DNA from 4 places in the Peribacillus sp. NPDC096447 genome. Region 1 is predicted to be linked to each of the others. Evidence: riboswitches for the same ligand, from Rfam matches in the RefSeq annotation. Region 1 holds a riboswitch; each other region holds the start of a gene.
What was found. A riboswitch is a leader RNA that binds a small molecule or an ion and turns the genes downstream of it on or off. The one in region 1 is predicted to bind S-adenosylmethionine.
Positions count from the first base shown of each region.

Region 2: another riboswitch for S-adenosylmethionine. It lies ahead of mtnW (2,3-diketo-5-methylthiopentyl-1-phosphate enolase); the one in region 1 lies ahead of ACIQZD_RS19030 (YezD family protein).
Region 3: another riboswitch for S-adenosylmethionine. It lies ahead of metK (methionine adenosyltransferase); the one in region 1 lies ahead of ACIQZD_RS19030 (YezD family protein).
Region 4: another riboswitch for S-adenosylmethionine. It lies ahead of ACIQZD_RS09930 (methionine biosynthesis PLP-dependent protein); the one in region 1 lies ahead of ACIQZD_RS19030 (YezD family protein).

Region 1 covers NZ_JBIWEV010000005.1:356,074-361,442, reverse strand. The annotation lists gene sat (sulfate adenylyltransferase) at 1-614, opposite strand, end outside; gene ACIQZD_RS19035 (phosphoadenylyl-sulfate reductase) at 644-1,348, opposite strand; gene ACIQZD_RS19030 (YezD family protein) at 1,531-1,674, opposite strand; SAM riboswitch class I at 1,845-1,953, opposite strand; gene ssuE (NADPH-dependent FMN reductase) at 2,231-2,764, opposite strand; gene ACIQZD_RS19020 (TetR/AcrR family transcriptional regulator) at 2,973-3,560, opposite strand; gene ACIQZD_RS19015 (SDR family NAD(P)-dependent oxidoreductase) at 3,734-4,480, opposite strand; gene pdxT (pyridoxal 5'-phosphate synthase glutaminase subunit PdxT) at 4,632-5,231, opposite strand; gene pdxS (pyridoxal 5'-phosphate synthase lyase subunit PdxS) at 5,233-5,369, opposite strand, start outside.
Region 2 covers NZ_JBIWEV010000005.1:72,612-77,980, forward strand. The annotation lists gene ACIQZD_RS17660 (carbon-nitrogen family hydrolase) at 1-192, opposite strand, end outside; gene ACIQZD_RS17665 (pyridoxal phosphate-dependent aminotransferase) at 292-1,464, shown strand; SAM riboswitch class I at 1,596-1,749, shown strand; gene mtnW (2,3-diketo-5-methylthiopentyl-1-phosphate enolase) at 1,855-3,087, shown strand; gene ACIQZD_RS17675 (2-hydroxy-3-keto-5-methylthiopentenyl-1-phosphate phosphatase) at 3,094-3,753, shown strand; gene ACIQZD_RS17680 (methylthioribulose 1-phosphate dehydratase) at 3,750-4,379, shown strand; gene ACIQZD_RS17685 (cupin domain-containing protein) at 4,404-4,937, shown strand; gene ACIQZD_RS17690 (CobW family GTP-binding protein) at 5,368-5,369, shown strand, end outside.
Region 3 covers NZ_JBIWEV010000007.1:169,574-174,942, reverse strand. The annotation lists gene pckA (phosphoenolpyruvate carboxykinase (ATP)) at 1-1,137, opposite strand, end outside; SAM riboswitch class I at 1,555-1,717, shown strand; gene metK (methionine adenosyltransferase) at 1,881-3,074, shown strand; gene ACIQZD_RS22460 (gamma carbonic anhydrase) at 3,414-3,932, opposite strand; gene ACIQZD_RS22455 (alpha/beta hydrolase) at 4,142-4,945, shown strand; gene ACIQZD_RS22450 (hypothetical protein) at 5,013-5,369, opposite strand, start outside.
Region 4 covers NZ_JBIWEV010000002.1:613,019-618,387, reverse strand. The annotation lists gene ACIQZD_RS09945 (ABC transporter ATP-binding protein) at 1-1,350, shown strand, start outside; gene ACIQZD_RS09940 (type B 50S ribosomal protein L31) at 1,484-1,732, shown strand; gene metC (cystathionine beta-lyase) at 1,844-3,025, opposite strand; gene ACIQZD_RS09930 (methionine biosynthesis PLP-dependent protein) at 3,022-4,134, opposite strand; SAM riboswitch class I at 4,221-4,334, opposite strand; gene fumC (class II fumarate hydratase) at 4,663-5,369, shown strand, end outside.

The DNA.
Region 1 (5,369 bases):
TCCAATGCTGTCTTTTGAATGTATTCATGTGCACGGTGAACAGGGTTCCTCGTTTGGAATCCGACAACCGTTTCCCAGCCTTTTTCAGCAAAAGCTTTCCTTGTCTCGACTGGGTCCAAATAATGAGCTTGAAACTGCGGACGCTCTATTCTCTTGATCAACTTTATTTCCCCGCCGGCATATACATCACCGCGGTTATATAAATTTTTCACTCCAGGATGCTTCTCATCATCCGTTTGATAAACTAATGTCGCTTCCAATTGCTTATCTGGTGTGTATATATCGGAAACGGAGAGAACCCCGTATGTTTCACCTTCATGAGTCAACGTTACTTCTTCACCTATAGTAAGGGTTTCTGCAATTTCTTCGGTCAAAGGCAGCGTAATCGGGATGCTCCATACATGACCGCTGCTAAGCCTCATTTCCTTGACCACTGTCTCATAGTCACTTTTTGTAAAGAATCCTTTAATTGGACTGTAGGCACCAGTGCCTATCAATTCAAGATCACTTAAAGCAATTTCATCGATTTCGATTGACTTTGTTATTTTACTAATATCATAATTTGGTTCCCAAAGATCGATTAATGTTCCTCCGTGCGGTAAACTGATTGTCATGCTAATTTCCCCCTATGGTTTTTATTTATTTAAGATAAATGCAATCCGCATTCCGTTTTTTGAGCTCCTTGCCAACGGCCAGAGCGTAAATCATCTGCATTGAAGGCTGGTGCTGTACATGTTTTACATCCAATGCTCGGATATCCATTATCATGCAGGATATTATATGGAAGTCCGTTTTTGTGGGCGTAGCGCCAAACATCTTTCCATGTCCAATGTATGAGTGGACATATTTTAACTGACTTGAACTTATTATCCTTATTGATATACTCGGTCAAAGCCCTTGTTTCGGATTGCTCCCTTCGCAGTCCCGAAAGCCATGCTGTTGCCGTTGAAAGAACATCGGTAAGCGGAATGATTTTACGGATGTTACAGCACTTATTTGAATCTCTGACCCATAATTCATCCCCATATTCCGCTGCTTGTTCCTCAAGCGTCAAGGCAGGTTTCTTCATTTCGATCGAAAGCTTTGGATATCGCTTTTTCACTTGCTCGATCAATTGATAAGTTTCCTCAAAATGAACATCTGTATCAAGGAAAACTATTTTGGCAGAAGGATTGACCTTCGCCAATAAATCCGTAAGCACGATGCCTTCAATGCCAAAACTGCAAGCATAAATCAGTTCGTTTCCATAATGGTCATTCGCCCATTGCAGAACTTCCAAAGCACCTTTTGTCTCACTGTCTTCGGGAAATACAGGGAAATCCCCAGTGTTGAAATTTTCATAGTTTATTAATGCAGCCAACTTTGTAGCCCCCTCTAAAAACTTGCTGTATCAGGTTAGAGTAACTGTTGATCAATCCCCGTTGTAATCTTCTCCAGTTTGTTTGACTCTAGGAAAAAAGAGACGAATCTAACCAATACTCTCTTTATATCAGTTAAACCCGCCTCTAGTTTTTCTAGTCAGCAGATACCTTATTTAATTCTTAATTTTTCATTTCTTTCCATTTGAATGATTTTACCATCCTGGACAATAAGTGTAATGGATCCATATTTCATAGAATTAAGCATTTCTTGAAGTCGTTCAAATATTTCTTCAAGCTGATTCTCTTTATCCAAGCCTGTTCCTCCTTTAAGAAAATCCGCGTATTTTTATTTTCACCGCTGATTCAATGAATTTCTTAGATTTATATAATTCCAAACAACCTTACATTGTTATGGTTTGCCTACAACTTCCCCAAAAAACAAAAATCTTTCCATGATGGAAAGATCCCAAGGTAAATATCTTTACCTTATCTTCCAAAATGATCAACATTTTGTTGGAGGTAGCACCTTGCATCGATCAAGCAGGTTGCTGGACTTCAAAGGGCCAATTCCCTCCGTCGCTCTGGATAAGTTTTATTATTTTAAATATTAACATATATTTAATCCTTGTCAATGGAGTTTTCTTATAAAATAACTTGGTTTAATATTATGGATGAACTGTTATTTTTATACACACTATTCCGATTCTGATTTTATGTTCATGTAAATACGAAAATAGACTCGTCTTTTTAGATAAAGCCTCCAAAAAAATGAGTCTATTTTCATTAACAAGCCTATTATTGGCGCCTGTCATTCTTTGAAAAAATAATTTCTCGAATTCCAGTACTTTTATAGAAGGGATTACTCGAATTTAATTTCTTAACTGTATCGCTTCTACAAATTCTTGAACTTGACTCTGGACCCGATCAATTAAATGCAAATCATTAATCGGGTTTTCTGAATTCTGTTTATCTATTTCCTTATCAACAAAATAAATGCCCTGCAGCGGCTCGCCTTTTAATATTGAAATTAATGGTTTAAGTGCATAGTCAATCGCCAATAGATGCCTGTTACTTCCGCCAATCATGATTGGCAGCACTGGCTTCCCCTTAAAAGCACCTTCTGGCAGCAAATCAATCAAGGCCTTCAATACACCTGTATAAGAAGCCTTATAAACCGGTGAACCAATAATGACACCTCTAGCTGCTTGAATTTTCTCTGAAAGCTTTAAGATATCTTCACTATTATATTTGCCTTGGAATAAATCATCTGCTGAAAAATCCGTAATTGAGAAATAAGCTGTGGTAAATCCTTCGTTTTCGACTAATGATTGAATATGTTTAAGTGAAATGTCCGTTCTGGACGGAATAGCCGGACTTCCTGATAAAATTACGATATCGCTCATTTAATATACCCCTCCAATATTACATGATTTCCAGATAAAATCTTCGTAAATCATTTCGTACAGTATGCATTTATCGTAATAGTCTGAAAAATATAAGTCAAATCTTACACTCTGGTTTAAAAAAATTACAAGTTTATTCCATCGGATCTGAAGGAAAATAAAACGGTCATATTTGTGGCTGCTCAAGCCCTTCAATATGACCGTTTCATTATGCATGTTTTTGTTTGCCATGAATACCATATACCAAAAGTTGAGCAATGCTCTTAATTCGTTCAGAAGTAAAATATGGCTCCGTTTTCTGCTGATGGATTTCATAATGTGTAGATAATGCCAATGTGAAAGAAATGATCCCTACATTAAATAGGATAATATCAGATATATACTGTATCTCACCACTATCTATTCTCTTCTGTATTTCAATATGCCTGGCATTCGGCTTGAAAATCTGATCTACATATTGCTTCGAAATATCTTGATCAAATTGTGTTTCCCTGAATAGTATCGAAAACTGTTCTTTATTATCAAGAATTTTATTTATCATGGTGCAAACATGATTCTCCACTAGATCATCCGTAGATAGATGGCTAGTCCCATCTTCAGATTCCTCTTTCTCATCAGGGGTAATTGTAGCCAATAGCAAATCTTTTTTGCTGTCAAAGTATTTGTAAATAGTAGCTTCGGAAACATTGCATGCAGAAGCAATTTCATTCGTTCTTGTCATGTCAAAACCTTTAGTGGCAAAAAGAGTCCGGGCTACATTTATGATTCGTTCTTTCGTTTGCTGCCCTTTTTTCAAAAATATCAACCTTCTTTTATAATGATAAGACTGGTTTCACCAATCTATTTTCCATGATATCCCGATGGTATCAATCGGTCAATATTACCTTTGATTCATTAGAATTCAATATTCCCATTTATCATAAATAGAAAACATCGTCTGATTGGGACGATGTTTTCTTTTAGAGAAAATCACTTAAAGGATGCATAGCCATCATCGACCATGACTACACTTCCATTGATCGCATCCGCTTCCTCTAACGATAATAGATAGACGGCATTTGCAACGGCTTCTGGCTTAATTAATTTACCGCGCATTTGACTTGCATTCAATTTATCGATGATTCCCATATCTTTATAGCTTTGAATGATAGGAGTGTCAACCCCGCCTGGCGCAATGCCCACTACCCGTATGCCATAAGCACCCAATTCCAAAGCAGCTGTCTGTGTCATCATTCTTACAGCTCCTTTAGTCGCCTGATAGGCAAAGGTTCCGTGGGAAGCTAAGTAACCAAACACAGAAGCGGTATTAATAATGACACCCTTGTTACCTAGCTCCTTCATTTTCCGTCCTGCTGCCATGATTCCAAAGGCAACTCCGTGCTGGTTCACTCCAATCGTTTTGAAGTAACCCTCCATATCTTGATCGAGGATCATACCGCCTGCACCGATGCCGGCATTATTAAACATGATATCGATCCTTCCGAATGTTTCCACTGCTTTATTGATTAAGGATTCAACATCTTCCTGCTTAGAAACATCCGTTTTTACAAAAATGGCCTCTCCACCATCCGCTGTTATCTGTTCAACGGTTTCCTGTCCCATTTCTTCATTAAAATCCGCAACAACGACCTTGTCCCCTTTTGCTGCGAATTTCAAGCATGTGGCTCGGCCAATACCGCTTGCTCCTCCTGTAATAACTGCAACTCTTGCTGTCATATACATTCCCCTTTCAACACTAAAAAATATAGTAAGTGTTTACTTATTTTTTTATTGTAAAAGTAAGTAATATTTAAAGCAATATGTATTTTTATAGGGTTTTGAGCTTTCAAAAGTAAAGCTGTCCTATTAATAGGACAGCTTCATTTTTTTAACAGGTTTTCAATTCGGCCTTACTTATGGATGTCTTCACCATTTCAATGAAAAGCTGCATAAAACGATCATCGCCTGTTAATTCTGGATGAAACGCACTAACGAGGACATGGTCTTGTCTCGCAGCCACTACATTCTCTTCATAAACAGCCAATACTTCTACACCTTCTCCAATTCCATCAGCAAATGGCGCCCGGATGAAAACTGCCTTATAAGGGGTTTCCATTCCTTTGATTGATAGTTCAGCCTCAAAACTATCCTTTTGACGTCCAAATCCGTTCCTTTTCACGGAAATGTCCATTAGTCCAAGATAGGCCTTCTCATGGCCAGTCAATTCATTGGCCGCCAATACCATCCCTGCACATGTACCGAAAATTGGTTTTTTATCTTCGAAGAAAGTTTTGACCGGTTCCATAAATCCATAACGATCCATCAGCTTCCTCATCGTCGTGCTTTCTCCGCCTGGAATGATCAAGCCATCTATTTCCAGCAACTGCTCCGGTTTTTTTACTATAATTGCTTGTTCCCCGGCAGCTTTGATTTGATTCAAGTGTTCTTCAACTGCTCCCTGTAATCCCAAAACACCGATAGTTATCATATTACCATCCACGTTCCTGCATCCGTTCTGCCGGAGCTAGTTTGGAAATATCAATTCCTTTCATTGCACTGCCTAACTCTTTGGACAACCGGCCAATCAATTCATAATCGGTGAAATATGTAGTCGCTTGAACGATTG
Region 2 (5,369 bases), 280 kb from region 1:
TTTTTCCGCCTCTTGATCAGCAATCTCATTTAACCTGCTTAAGTCGTATCCGGTTGTCCAAAGCTCTGGTAAAATGACGATATCGGGTTCTGACCGTGCTGCTTTTTCCAACCATTGTTCCGCAACCTGAAAATTGATATCCGGTTGCCCGAATGCTATATCCATTTGAATACAAGCTATTTTCCACTTCATCGTTTAAAACCCCCACATGTAAAAAATGCTTTACAAGACTATGATAAACATATATCATTTGTGACTAGAATTTCAAGAAATTTCAGAGAAGGTGTATAAATGGTGCAATTCGAAAAATCCGGACAGCTTCAGGACCTGCCCAAGCAGTTTTTTGCCTCACTAGTCGCAAAAGTCAATGCCATCACGGAGCAAGGACATGATGTCATTAATTTAGGTCAGGGAAACCCTGATCAGCCGACACCAGACCATATCGTGAAAAGTTTGCAGTCTGCCGCTGAAAAAACGATTAATCATAAATATTCGCCATTCCGGGGGCATCAATATTTAAAAGATGCTGCTGCCGTCTTTTATGAACGTGAATACGGTGTCAAGCTGGATCCGAAAAGTGAAGTGGCGATTCTCTTCGGGGGAAAGGCAGGTCTAGTCGAACTGCCGCAGTGTTTATTGAATCCGGGTGATACGATCCTTGTTCCGGATCCCGGCTATCCGGATTATCTTTCCGGTGTTGTTTTAGCCCAGGCAAAGACCGAATTCATGCCCTTGACAGAAGAAAATGATTTTCTTCCAAAATACAGTGACATACATAAAGAAGTACTTGATAAAGCCAAAATGATGTTCTTGAACTATCCGAACAATCCCACAGGTGCTTCTGCAACTGAAAGTTTCTTTGATGAGACCGTCTCCTTTGCAAAAGAGCATTCAATTTGTGTGGTCCACGACTTCGCTTATGGGGCGATAGGATTCGACGGAAAAAAACCGATAAGCTTTCTTCAGTCAGATGGAGCGAAGGAAATAGGAATAGAAATATACACACTATCGAAAACATACAATATGGCAGGGTGGAGAGTCGGCTTTGCAGTGGGGAATAAGAGTGTCATAGAAGCTCTTGAACTATTACAAGACCATCTTTATGTGAGTCTCTTCCCGGCGATACAAGAAGCTGCGGCAAGCGCTTTGCTTGACTCGCAGAGCTGTGTAGAGCAGTTAGTGCAGATGTACGAGGGGCGAAGGAATGTTTTCATTGAGGGATTGAGGGCAATCGGCTGGGATGTCAAAGCTCCTGCGGCATCATTTTTTGCCTGGCTCAAGGTACCTAAAGGTTTTACTTCCGAGAGTTTTGCAGATTATTTATTAACGCATGCCCACGTAGCTGTTGCCGCAGGGAATGGATTTGGTGAATTTGGCGAAGGATACGTCAGGGTAGGGCTGCTGACTTCGGAAGAACGGCTGAAAGAGGCTGTGGAACGGATAAGTAAATTAAAATTATTTTAACTACAATGATATATCCGATTAATTCACTCTTAAATAGTTAAAACTTATTGACAAAGTAGGGATTACCTGTCAGAATACAAAATAAATTCTTAATCTTTCGATACTTGGATGCAAATTTATATATCAGCGTTTTCTTATTTTGAGCAGGTGGAGGGACTAGCCCTATGAAGCCCAGCAACCGACCGTAATTCCATTGTAAAATGGGGCGGAATTCTTCGCCGGATTTTTCTTGAAATCCACAAGGCACGGTGCTAATTCTTGCAGCCAATGGCTGGGAGATAAGAAGATGGCTTTTTAAAGCCTCTTCTTTATGAAGGGGCTTTTGCCATTTTGAGACCATTTCAGGTTAATGACATCGAGAGTTTACTAACGTGATATAGGAGTGATCAAATGAGCGAGATAGTCGCTACTTATTTAATTCATGATTCTAAGGGAAATCATGAGAAAAAAGCAGAGAGCATTGCCTTAGGATTGACTGTCGGGACATGGACGGACCTGCCCCATTTGGTCCAGAAACAACTGGAAAAACATAAGGGACGCGTCGTATCGGTGACACCACTTTCTGAAGAAGAGAGGGCAAACAGCTACTTTAATCGTAAAATATACCGTTCGCTTATTAAAATTGCCTATCCGGCAAGGAATTTCTCCAATGATTTACCTGCAATCCTCACGACGGTCTTCGGCAAACTTTCATTGGACGGAGAAATAAAACTTATCGACCTGGATTTTGTCGGTGATATTCAAAAAGCCTTTCCCGGGCCGCAATTTGGCATTGAAGGCATTAGGAAAAAGGTTGGCGTATTTAACCGGCCCCTGGTGATGAGCATCTTTAAAGGTGTATTAGGAAGAGACCTGACATTCCATAATGAGCAACTGAGGCAACAAGCATTAGGAGGTGTCGACCTGGTTAAAGATGATGAGATCCTCTTCGACCAGGAACTGACTCCATTTTTCGATAGAATAAAAACGGGAAAAAGAATATTGAATGATGTCTATGAAACCACTGGCCACCGAACTTTATATGCTGTCAATCTATCAGGGAAAACATTTGAATTATTGGATAAGGCAGAGCAAGCGGCTGATGCAGGGGCAGATGCCTTGTTGTTCAACGTTCATACATATGGTTTGGATGTATTGCAGGCCTTGAGTGAACATGATCGTATCAAGCTGCCGATCATGGCGCACCCCGCATATAGCGGGGCATTGGCAGCTTCATCATTTTATGGGGTCGGCTATCCATTATTGCTTGGTAAATTAGTAAGGTTATCAGGTGCGGATTTATCCTTGTTCCCATCCCCTTATGGAAGTGTCGCACTTGAAAAAAAGGAGACCTTGGCGATTGCTGAAGCTCTGACAAAAGATGAACTTTCATGGAAAAAAGCCTTCCCTGTTCCTTCTGCTGGCATTCATCCGGGCATGGTTCCGGACCTAATCAAGGATTTTGGAATCGATAGTGTGATTAATGCCGGAGGTGGAATTCACGGGCATCCTGATGGAGCAGAGGGCGGGGCAAAGGCTTTCCGTTCTGCTGTGGAAGCCGTACTGGCAGGAAAGGACCTATCTGAAGCGGCTGCTGAGGATGAAACACTAAAAAAAGCTCTTGTGTTATGGGGAGGCCTATAAGAAATAATGAAACCGATCATCTTTTGTGATTTTGACGGAACGATCACCAACACGGATAATATCATTTCCATCATGAAGAAATTTGCGCCTCCGGAATGGGAAGCGTTGAAAGATGGTGTCCTTCAGCAAAAAATCAGTATATCTTCAGGAGTAGGGGATATGTTTTCCCTGCTTGATAGCGGCTTGAAGGATGACATCATCCAATATGTAAGAAAGACGGCCGGCATTCGTCCAGGGTTTAATGAATTCGTTGAGTATACGAAACAAGCCAACATTCCTTTATATATTGTAAGCGGGGGCATGGATTTTTTCATTGCACCGCTTTTAAATGATATCTTGCCAACAGAGTCCGTTTATTGCAACCATGCATTTTTTGATAAGGAAAAGATTTATATTGAGTGGCCACATGCTTGTGATGATCAATGTAATAATGATTGCGGTTGCTGCAAGCCATCCATTATGAGGGAAATTGCGGGTGCGGAAGATTTTAAATTCGTTATTGGAGATTCAATAACGGATTTTGAAGCTGCAAAACAGGCCGATTTTGTCATAGCCCGTGACATACTGCTTGAAAAATGCGATAGGGAAGGGATTCCACATCAAGGCTTTGAAACGTTTTTTGATGTAATTGATATTTTAAAGCAGCAGGAGGTGGTTAAAGCGTGAACGATCATTCTAAAGAATGGCAGGAGCTGGCAGATATTAAAGCTGAACTGGCCGAAAGGGATTGGTTTATGGGAACTAGCGGGAACTTGTCCATTCGGGAGCCCAAAAACCCTTACTTTTATATTACGGCAAGCGGTAAGGATAAAAGGAAGCAATCGGATTCGGACTTTTTACTGGTGGATTTAAAAGGAAAGCCAGTTGAAGAAACGAACCTAAGACCATCGGCCGAAACTTTACTTCATACAGTCATTTACCGGAAAACGAATGCGAACTGTGTACTCCATGTCCATACAGTTGAAAATAATGTGATATCCGAATTGTACGGAGATGAAGGCCAAGTTTCTTTTCGTAATCATGAAATCATTAAAGCGACCGGTCGGTGGGATGAAGATTCGGAACTTCGGATTCCAATCATATATAATCATGCTGACATTCCGCTGTTATCCGATAAGTTCGAGCCACATGTCGAAGAAGACTCTGGCGCAGTGCTGATCCGCAATCATGGTATTACGGTTTGGGGTAAAAGCGGACTCGAAGCAAAGAGAATACTTGAAGCTTGCGAATTTTTATTTCAATATCAACTGTTGCTTAATCAACAAAAGGCGTTTGCAGGGTCTTTAAGATAAACACTCATAGAGGAGGAATGAATGATGGCGACAATCAGATTCCATGAAACAAACGAGGTTATTGAAAACGGTGAACAGGTAAAAGGATTTTTAGAAACACAAGGGGTTATTTATGAGCAATGGGACATTTCTAAATTACCGGCCCATCTCGTGGAAAAATACGATCTAACAGATGCTGACAAGGAGGAAATCCTTGTAGCATTCCAATCAGAGATAGCGGAAATCTCCGAAAGAAGAGGATATAAAGCGCATGATATCATCACATTATCCGATGCGAATCCGAACTTGGATCAAATGCTTGAAAACTTTAAGCAGGAACATCACCATGAGGATGATGAAGTGCGTTTCATAGCAGGCGGAACGAGTATCTTTGCCATTGAAGGCAAAGATAAACAGTGGTTTGATGTGCGCCTTAATCCAGGAGATCTTATTAGTGTACCAGAATCAACAAGACACTATTTCACGCTTGCAGAGGATAGGAAAACTGTTGCTGTCCGCATTTTCGTTACAGCTGCAGGTTGGGTGCCGATTTACGAAAAAGACGAAGTTCAAGCATGAATCAATGTTGAAAAACCAGCTTCCAGGCTGGTTTCAATTTGTCGACAAAAGGGAAATCGGAATGGTCTCATCCCCAACCATGATTTTAAAAAACAATCAGATTATCCTTAATGGTTTTTTACTGTAATCCTTATTGGATGGAAGAAATTTGCGACACTCCTGCCGAAAAACTGGCTAGCCGAGACCCCACAGACGCTTGCGTCGAGGAGGCTTGGCAGACAGTCGGCGGAAAGGGAGCGGATTTCTGAAATCGACTGGAGCGTTTTTAAATAAAAAACTGAAGCCGAACTCGCTTTTCTTCGAATTTGTCTATGTCTGAAACCAGCTTAAGGGCTGGTTTTTTTATTTGGATCCGGCAAGTGCGTTAGTAAGATAAGTATGATAAAATTTAACCGAATCGAATTTAACCGGATTATAGGAGCAGATAAGAAT
Region 3 (5,369 bases), on a different contig from region 1:
AGTACCAGCCAATTTACTAGTGTATCCGCTTAGGAAGTGGAACATTGCCTGTTCTTTGGAAAGCTTGCTGATTGGAGGCAGAACGCCTGAAGCATCAGCTGTTAAGAAAATGATTGTATTTGGATGTCCTGCAATACTTGGGTTCACGATGTTATCGATCGCTTGCATTTGGTAAGCAGCACGAGTGTTTTCAGTCAATGAACTGTCATCATAGTTCGCTTCACGTGTATCCGGATCAACAACAACATTTTCCAATACGGCACCGAAACGGATTGCATCGAAAATTTGTGGTTCTTTTTCACGTGAAAGATTGATCGTTTTCGCATAGCAGCCGCCTTCGATGTTGAATACGCCGTTAGAAGACCAGCCGTGCTCGTCATCGCCGATCAGTTTACGGCTAGTGTCTGCTGATAAAGTTGTTTTGCCTGTACCGGACAGTCCGAAGAATAAAGCGACGTCCCCTTCACGTCCTACGTTAGCAGAGCAATGCATTGGAAGGATTCCAGCCTCTGGAAGTAAGTAGTTCATGATCGAGAAGATCGATTTTTTCATTTCTCCTGCATATTCCGTTCCGCCAATCAGGATGGTACGGCGTTCAAATGAAACGATGATGAAAGTTTCGGAAGTGGTTCCGTCCACTTCTGGGTCTGCTTTGAAGTTAGGTGCAGATAGGATTGTGAATTCAGCTTCGTGACCTCTTAGTTCCTCTTCATTTGGACGGATGAACAAAGTATGGGCAAAAAGGTTATGCCAAGCATATTCGTTAACAACACGGATTGGAAGACGAGATGATTCGTCTGCACCAGCGAAACCTTTAAAAACAAAAATCTCTTCTTTTGCTTTTAGGTAGTCAACTACTTTATTATATAGTTTATTGAACACATCTTCGGAAATTGGCTGGTTCACTGAACCCCAATCGATTTTATCTTTAACGGATGCTTCTTCCACGATAAATTTATCTTTAGGTGAACGACCAGTATATTTGCCAGTTTCAGCTTTTACTGCGCCGGTTGATGTTAAAACGCCTTCATTTCTGCTTAATACCTTTTCGACCAATTGAGGAACTGAAAGTTGAGTTTGCACATTGTTTCCTGTTAATAACTGGTGTAACTCATTAGAAACATCTACAGAATTCATATATGAGGTACCTTCCTTTGTTTAAGTTTTTAGATTACAATTAGTATAACACATTCATTTAAATAGTCTATACTATTTCTTCTGATTTGTGATTATTTTCAGCTGGTTGCGTTAATCATTTTATTCCGGCAGGAACCGAGTCAGGATTATCACATATACTTTAATGAAGTCAATTTTATTTTAATAGGAAGTAAGTAAGCAATATATTTCCAATGGTGAAGTCGTTTTTCTTATGCTTAATACTTATTATTAATGGCAATTTTCAACATTTCTATTCGTATTTTGCATTGTAAACCCTTCTAAGACGCTGTATCAACATGTTTTTCAAATGAACGCCATACTGGGCGGAAATGTTCTTTTTAAAAAAGCATTGACAAATTCCAACCAGATACGATAATATCTTAAATTGTACGGATTCTCTTATCCCGAGTTGGTGGAGGGACAGGCCCTTTGAAACCCAGCAACCTGCCATATTGAACTTGACTCCAAGATCGATCGCCGAAAATAAAGCGAAGGTCTTCAAGGAATAGTGGTGATGGTGCTAACCTGAGCAAGGTAAAAAACCCTTGAACGATAAGAGTGAAAGGATAGAAGACAGAATTTTAAACCTTTCCTCATTTGCCAGGGAAGGTTTTTGTGTTTTTCATAAGTAATTCTGTGTCTATAGTTGAAACTAATGAGGGAAACGAGTTCCGTAAAAATCAGGCTTATGCCTACAACATACTAACTTCCAAGGAGGAAATATGATGTCAAAGAAACGTCTATTTACTTCTGAATCTGTTACAGAGGGCCATCCGGACAAAATTTGTGACCAGATTTCAGATTCCATTTTAGATGCTATCCTTGCTAAGGATGCAAATGCACGTGTTGCGTGTGAAACTAGCGTAACAACAGGTCTTGTACTTGTTGCTGGTGAAATTACAACGTCCGCTTACGTGGATATTCCGCGTATCGTTCGTGATACGATTAAAGGAATTGGCTACACACGTGCGAAATACGGTTTCGATGCTGAAACTTGTGCAGTGTTGAGTTCCATTGATGAGCAGTCTGCCGATATCGCAGCTGGAGTCGATAAAGCATTGGAAGCTCGTGAAGGAAACATGTCAGAGGAAGAAATCGATGCAATCGGTGCAGGGGACCAAGGTCTTATGTTCGGATTTGCTTGTAATGAAACAGAAGAGCTTATGCCGCTTCCGATTTCATTGGCGCATAAACTTTCATTCCGCCTGGCTCAAGTTCGTAAAGATGAAACTCTTGCTTACCTACGCCCTGATGGTAAAACACAGGTAACTGTTGAATATGATGAGAATAACCGTCCTGTACGTGTAGATACGATCGTTATCTCTACACAGCATGATGCAGAAATTACGCTTGAACAAATTCAAGCCGATCTAAAAGAACATGTGATCAAAGCAGTCGTTCCAGCTGAATTGATCGATGCTCAAACTAAATACTTCATCAACCCTACTGGCCGTTTCGTAATTGGCGGACCTCAAGGGGATGCTGGTCTTACTGGACGTAAAATCATCGTTGATACTTACGGCGGATACGCTCGTCATGGCGGCGGTGCATTCTCTGGTAAGGATGCTACTAAAGTTGACCGTTCTGCTGCATACGCTGCTCGTTACGTTGCGAAAAACATCGTGGCAGCAGGCCTTGCCGACAAAGCGGAAGTTCAATTGGCATACGCAATTGGTGTGGCAGAGCCTGTATCGATTTCAATTGATACGTTCGGAACTGGTACAGTTAGCGAAGAAGTCCTTGTTGACCTAGTTCGCGCCAACTTCGACCTTCGTCCAGCTGGCATCATCAAAATGCTTGACCTTCGTCGCCCGATCTACAAACAAACAGCTGCCTACGGACACTTTGGCCGTACAGATGTCGATCTTCCATGGGAACGCACGGACAAAGCAGAAACATTAAAAGCACAAGCGTAAATCATATAAAAAAGGTGTCCCGCAATTTGCGGGGCACCTTTTTTTGTGGATTAATTTTGCCGTCAGCGGGAATAATTCAAGAATCCCAAAGAAATATAAAATATGTGCAAAACTCGTGAGTTAAGGTCGTTTACAAGTTTGTTTGGATCATCTACTCGTGAGGTTGAAGCGTTACTCGTGAATTTCGAACGTTTACTCGAGAGTTTAGAGCTTTTACTCATGAATTTAGAGCGTTTACTCGTGAATTTGTAGCAAATACTCGTGAGTTTAGAACGTTTACTCGTGAATTTGTAACAAATACTCGTGAGTTGAGTACAATACTCGTAACTTTCAATCAATTCACTTTATTCGTTCCGCCGTTTTATAGTATTGTCCTTTTTCGGCATATTCGCGAACGATGCGTTCCATATCCTGTCGATCTTCTTCGTTGATTTCGCGAATGACTTTAGCTGGGCGTCCGAATGCCAGCATGTTCGGTGGAATGACTTTACCTTGGGGAACGAGACTGCCGGCACCGATGAAGGCTCCTTCGCCGATTTCGGCTTCATCAAGTACAATCGATCCCATGCCGATCAGAGCTCCTTTACGGATTTTACAGCTATGTAAAATGACCTGATGGCCAATGGTTACTTCATCCTCGATGATCAATGGATTATTTGGGCTTTGGTGCAGGACGCTGTTATCCTGTATACTGACTTTTTTCCCGATGATGGTTGGGGATACATCACCGCGAATGACGGAATTGAACCAAATTGATGTTTCGTCGCCAATTTTGACATCACCTGTCACGACAGCATTCTCAGCAATATAAGCGCTTTCGGCAATTTCAGGTTCTTTGCCTTTATACGGATAAATAATCATTTTCAATCATTTCCTTTCCGAAGTGAATGTTTTTATGTATTATTTTAATATACCGTATGCAAATACACTTGGCTATTTATAATAGCAATGTACAACTTGTTAGATTTCTTTTTTGTCGAAAATCACGAAAATGGTTATAATTTATATATATTATTTAACTATCATGGATCGTACACAACAAGTGAAAAGTGAAAGGGGGATTTCGAATGTGGAAATGGGAGACAGAAGGAGACGCAAAGGGCGTCATTGTCATCATTCATGGGGCAATGGAACATCACGGACGTTATAAGTGGTTAACACAAATGTGGCTTTCAGCTGGATACCATGTCGTCATGGGCGACCTTCCTGGGCAGGGTATGACAACTCGCGCCTACCGGGGACATATCGATTCCTTTGATGAGTATTTGGACGAAGTGAAAAGCTGGATAGAAGAGGCTTACGAATATTCGTTGCCGGTCTTTTTACTTGGACACAGCATGGGCGGTTTGATTTCGATACGCCTTCTTCAGGAAGAGGAATGGGACATTGCAGGGGTGATTCTTTCTTCTCCATGCTTGGGCCTCGTGACGAAGCCGCGGAAGTTCCTGACAACCATCTCGCATGGTTTGAACATCGTGATGCCTAAGTTCAGGGTTGAATCTGGATTGACACCTGAAATGGCGACGAGAAGTGCGGAAATCCGTGAATCCGATAGAAACGATACATTATATATCACAAAGGTTTCGGTTCGCTGGTATCGCGAGCTTGCACAGGCTATGAAGGATGCTTTTGAAGAGATTCCTGAATTTCAGGATGTGCCGCTTTTGGTCATGCAGGGCGGAGATGACCGAGTCGTGAACAAGAAGGCGGTTCGCGAGTGGTTTAATTATAACTTGGCCAGTGAAAAGCAATATAAGGAATGGCCGAAGCTATATCATGAAATCTTCAATGAACCAGAACGTGATGATGTATTTCAATATGCGCTGAGTTTTGTTGAAAACCGTTTAAAAATATTAGGGTATGTCGTTTGATCAGTACATACTTCAGGATAAATAAAAAACTGCCGAGGTTAGACCTTCGGCAGTTTTTTAATTTGAATCAGCCTGCGTTTTTAAGCAACTTGTTTGACTTGATCACCGGTGCCCAGAAAGTAACCGGGTACATAAATTGGTTCAAATGTGTAAGTTCTTTTTTATTGGATAATGCGGTGGATAGAAGATAAATGGATTTGAAGGTTAAGTCATTGGCGAATAGGTCCAAAAGCGTCGCTTTCATATTCATGATCGCTTCATGGTTTTGAGTGGAAATCATTAAATCGAGCTGTGGCAGGAACCTATCAAAATGGTGATCGAATTGTTTGAGGTCCTCCATGTTTTTTTGGTTTTCTGTCAACGAGTTAAGCGAGCAGACAAACTCCCCGTATTGTTCACTTGAATCCCTTTTGATTTTTTCAGT
Region 4 (5,369 bases), on a different contig from region 1:
GTAACCGTGCTCGCCAACTTCTTCTCGAGTACAATTAATATTTTCGGCGTTCTAATTGCTTTGTTTATTCTGGATCCACGAGTCGGCACCATTGGCACTTTACTTATTCCGATCATCGTTATCTGGACGATGGTATACCGTAAATTCGCCTCGAAATATAATCACATCATTCGGGAACGGGTCAGCGATATTAATGGGATGATCAATGAATCCATTTCTGGAATGAGTATCATTCAGGCATTTGGACGTGAAAAGGAGACGAAGCAATCTTTTGAAAATCTGAACCGGGAGCATTATTCCTATCAAAATAAAATGCTCCATTTGAATTCGTTGACGGGTGGAAACTTGATTGGCGTCATTAAGGTTTTGGCGCTAATGGCATTCGTCTGGTATTTCGGCGGGATTTCCCTTACAGCGAGTTCGGCCATTTCCTTAGGGATGATGTATGCAATTGTTGATTTGATCAGCCGCCTGCTTCATCCGCTTCATGGAATCGTCAATCAGTTCGCTAATCTTGAACAGGCGCTTGTTGCAGGGGAGCGGGCATTCAGTTTATTGGATGAGCAGGGATTGGCAGTCAGTGATGAAAACATATCCAGATACAAAGGAAACGTGCAATTCGAAAATGTTTCTTTTGGTTATAAGGATAATGAATATGTGCTAAGGGACATTTCCTTCTCCGCTAAACAAGGGGAAACGGTCGCTTTAGTTGGCCGTACTGGGTCAGGAAAAAGTTCCATAATGAATTTATTGTTCCGCTTTTATGACAGCAGTGAAGGCCAAATTAAAATCGATGGCACGAATATATTGGATATCCCTCATCAGACGCTTCGTGAGCATATGGGAATCGTCCTTCAGGATCCCTATTTATTTACTGGCACCATCGCCTCCAATATCAGTCTGAATCATAAAGGCATTACAAGGGAAATGGTTGAAAAATCATTAAGGGATGTCGGGGGGGACAAAGTGCTGAAGCATCTTCCTTTAGGGCTGGATGAACCCGTGATTGAAAAAGGCGGAACACTGTCTTCCGGGCAGCGGCAGCTAATCTCTTTTGCCCGAGCTCTTGCATTCAATCCGGCCATATTGATTTTGGATGAAGCGACAGCAAGCATCGACACCGAAACCGAGGCGATTATCCAGGAGGGAATGGAAGTGCTGAAAAAAGGGAGAACGACCTTCATCATTGCACATAGACTTTCCACGATAAAAAATGCCGACCAAATTCTTGTACTGGATAAAGGGCAGATTGCTGAGCAAGGTACACATGAGGAATTAATGGAACTAAAAGGGAAGTACTATCAAATGTATGAACTGCAGGCTGGTCCGCATAAAGGCATGGCTGGCTGACAATTGAATAAGGTTGGATCATCAAGATTAAACTATAATGAGGGTGCCGACTTTTGGTACCTTCAAGCATAATGATTGATAATAGTAATCATTACGTTTAAGATATACCTATACTGACGATGAGGTGATAATAGTGAAACAAGAAATTCATCCCGATTATCAACAAGTGGTATTCATGGATACCAACAGTGGGTATAAATTTTTGACAGGTTCCACAAAGACGTCCAATGAAACAATCGATTGGGAAGACGGCCAAACATATCCATTATTAAAAGTGGAAATCAGCTCGGATACGCACCCTTTTTATACCGGAAAGCAGAAGTTTGCTGAAAAAGGCGGACGGGTGGATCGCTTCCTGGATAAATATAATATGAAGAAATGAGAGTCAGGCCATCGGGAAATCGATGGCCTTTTTTTATGACTGGGTAGAAAAGATTTAATAATGATGCAAAGAAAAAGGGTGCCCATAATATATGAGGCACCCATTCTTTGATCATTTTGCAGCAATTGCTTCCCCTTTGGCAATATTGACGAGGGCAGCATCGAAGTCCTTGATTATATCGTCCGGATTTTCAAGTCCGACAGAGAGGCGGAGCAAGCTGTTCGTGATGCCGCGCTTTTCCCTTTCATCAGCAGGCATGGCAGCATGGGACATTTTGGCCGGATAGGATAATATAGATTCGACCGCTCCTAGGCTTACGGCAAAAACAGGGAGCTCGACAGTGTTCACGAAAGAACGGAAGATTTCCTCACTTTCCAATTCAAATGATAGGACCGCTCCTGCTCCAAGTGACTGGCCTTTCTGGATGGCGTGTTGTGGATGATCGGCTAGGCCGGGATAATACACTTTTTTCACCAAGGGCTGCTCCTTTAAGTAGGCTGCAATCTTTTCTGCCCCTTTTTGTGAATGTTCCATTCTAACTGACAAGGTTTTCAAACCTCTCATTACAAGCCAGGCATCTTGGACACCAAGGACCGCTCCAAAGGAGTTTTGGAGCGAACCGAGTCTTGCCGCCAATTCCGGATCTTTCACTACCGCAAGCCCAGCTACCACATCACTATGTCCGGATAAAAACTTCGTCGCGCTATGAAGTACAACATCAGCGCCCAGATTCAGCGGTTTTTGCAATGCCGGCGTCAAGAATGTATTATCAACAAAACTTAAGGCACCGGCTTTTTTTGCGATATCACATACAGCTTGAATATCGGTCACTTTAAGTAACGGATTTGAAGGGGTTTCGATGTATATGGCCCTGGTATTTGGCTGAACGGCCGCTTTGACGCTTTCAAGGTCCGTCATGTCAACGAAGGTATGCTCAATATTGAAACGGGTCAATACGCTTGTGACCATCCTGAACGTTCCGCCGTACACATCTTCGGAAATGACGATATGGTCCCCGGCAGACAATAGCAGGAAGGCTGTTGAAATGGCAGCCATACCTGATGAAAAGGCAAAGCCGTGAGTGCCTTCCTCAAGAACGGCAATGATATCTTCAAGTGCCTCGCGAGTTGGGTTCCCGCTTCTGCTGTAGTCATATTTGCCGAATTGATCGATATCGGATTGATGGAAAGTCGATGCATGCTGAATGGGGACGCTCACACCGCCCGTTGCCGGATCGAATTTATGTTGATTATGAAGTAATTTCGTTTCAAAGCTAAAATCATGATCTGTCATCGTAGTGCCTCCCTTTTTACATGTGCGAATGCTTGCTGCAGGTCACCAATCAAATCATCGCTATCCTCGATGCCAACGGAGAAGCGGAGCAGGCGATTACAAACCCCATTTGCCGTTCTGACTTCAAGCGGTATATCGGCATGTGTTTGTGTGGCAGGATAGGTGATAAAGCTTTCAACCCCTCCAAGACTTTCTGCAAAGGAAATTAATGAGAGCGATTGTAAAAATGGGTTGACCGCCGCTTCATCAATGATGCGGAAAGAAATCATGCCGCCTCTGCCGGGATACAATACATCAGTGACACAATCATGTTCCGATAAGTAATCTACAAGTATCTTGGCATTCTTTTCATGACGCTCCATCCGCAATGCCAGGGTTTTCATTCCGCGCATCAACAGCCAAGAATCAAATGGGCTCAAGACAGCTCCAGTACCATTATGATGGAAGGCAAGAGCATCACATAATTCAGCGCCGCTAGCAACGATCAGTCCGGCGAGCACATCATTATGACCACCGAGATACTTGGTTGCACTGTGAATCACAATATCCGCTCCAAGCAGGATGGGTTGTTGAATAAGAGGCGTGTAAAAAGTATTATCAACGATTAACAATAAATTATATTGTTTGGCCAATGCGGCAACGGCGCTAATATCCGTTTGCTGCATAAGAGGGTTAGTGGGAGTTTCGATGAAGATGGCTTTCGTGTGAGGAGTGATGGCTTTTTCGATATCCTCCAAACAACAAGTGTTTACATAGTCACACTGCAATCCCCATTTTTTAAAACCTTGTTCTAACAGACGATATGTACCGCCATAAAGATCTTCGCTGACAATCCATGCATCCCCGGATTTAAAAAGGGCGAGAATAGTGGAGATGGCGGCCATTCCTGAACTGCAGGCATAACCTTGGTCTCCTTTTTCCAGATCGGCGATGGATCGCTCCAATAGCTGGCGTGTAGGGTTACCTGTCCTTGTGTAGTCGAATCCCGTCGATTGGCCAATTCCTTCGTGACGAAAAGCTGTTGAAAAGTATACCGGCGGATTGACTGTTCCTGTCGCCGTTTCGCTGCGATTTCCTAATTGAGCAAGATATGTTTCAGTTTTGTACATGGTTTTCACTGCTCCTTTGAGTTATATAAAATAAAAAAAAGTCTTCTTTAAGAAGAAGACTTTGATTAAGTAGTGACGAGTCATTCTTCTTATCTTCCAAGTTCACAAACTTGTGGAATTAGCACCTTTTCATTGGTTTGAAACAAATGAAGGTTGCTGAGGTGTCATCGGGCCATTCCCTCTACCTCTCTCGATAAGAGTTTAGATTATTCAATTTCTTTTGAATTTACTATATATACAAAATACTGTCAAGGACATTTTTGTAGTGATAATGCTCTGATGTTCATGACCAGGTCAATTGGAGCCTAGTGGTGTCTACACTTTATGTGTCTATAAAGAATAATCGGATTTTCATATAAACATGAAGGAAACATGGATTTTTCAGAAAAAATGGAAAGGGCCAGCGGGATATTTTTGCTTTAAAATAATAAAGTTTGTACAATGTATGGAGAGAAAGAATAATCCGACATTATTCATTTCATATGCAAAACGTCTTCAATGAATAGTGCAAACATAGGAGGAGAACACATGGAATACAGAATCGAACGAGATACGATGGGTGAAGTGAAAGTTCCTGCTGATAAATATTGGGGGGCACAAACTGAGAGAAGCCGTAACAATTTCAAAATCGGTAACGAAAAAATGCCGATTGAATTAGTTCGTGCATTTGCATACGTTAAACAAGCTGCGGCAAAGGTGAACTATGATCTTGGTGATCTTTCCGAAGTTAAAAAGAATGCCATCGTCAAGATTTGCGGGGAAATCCTTGAAGGTACACTTGATGAACATTTCCCGCTTGTAGTTTGGCAAACTGGAAGCGGCACGCAAAGTAATATGAACGTGAATGAAGTGGTCGCTAACAAAGGGAATGAATGGTTAAAAGAAAATGGTGAATCCGAAACCCTTCACCCGAATGATGATGTTAACAAGGCACAAAGCTCAAATGATACTTTCCCGACCGCCATGCATATTGCAGCCTTTATGGAAGTCGCTGAAAAATTGGTTCCTGCCATCAAAGCCCTTCGTGATACATTCGATACAAAAGAAAAAGAATTTTGGGATGTCGTGAAAATTGGCCGGACACATCTTCAAGATGCTACACCATTAACATTAGGACAAGAAGTTTCCGGTTGGAAAGCGATGCTCGATAAAGATCTAGCGATGATTGAAGAAAGCAGCCAAAAATTATTGAACCTTGCTCTAGGCGGAACGGCTGTAGGAACCGGAATCAATAC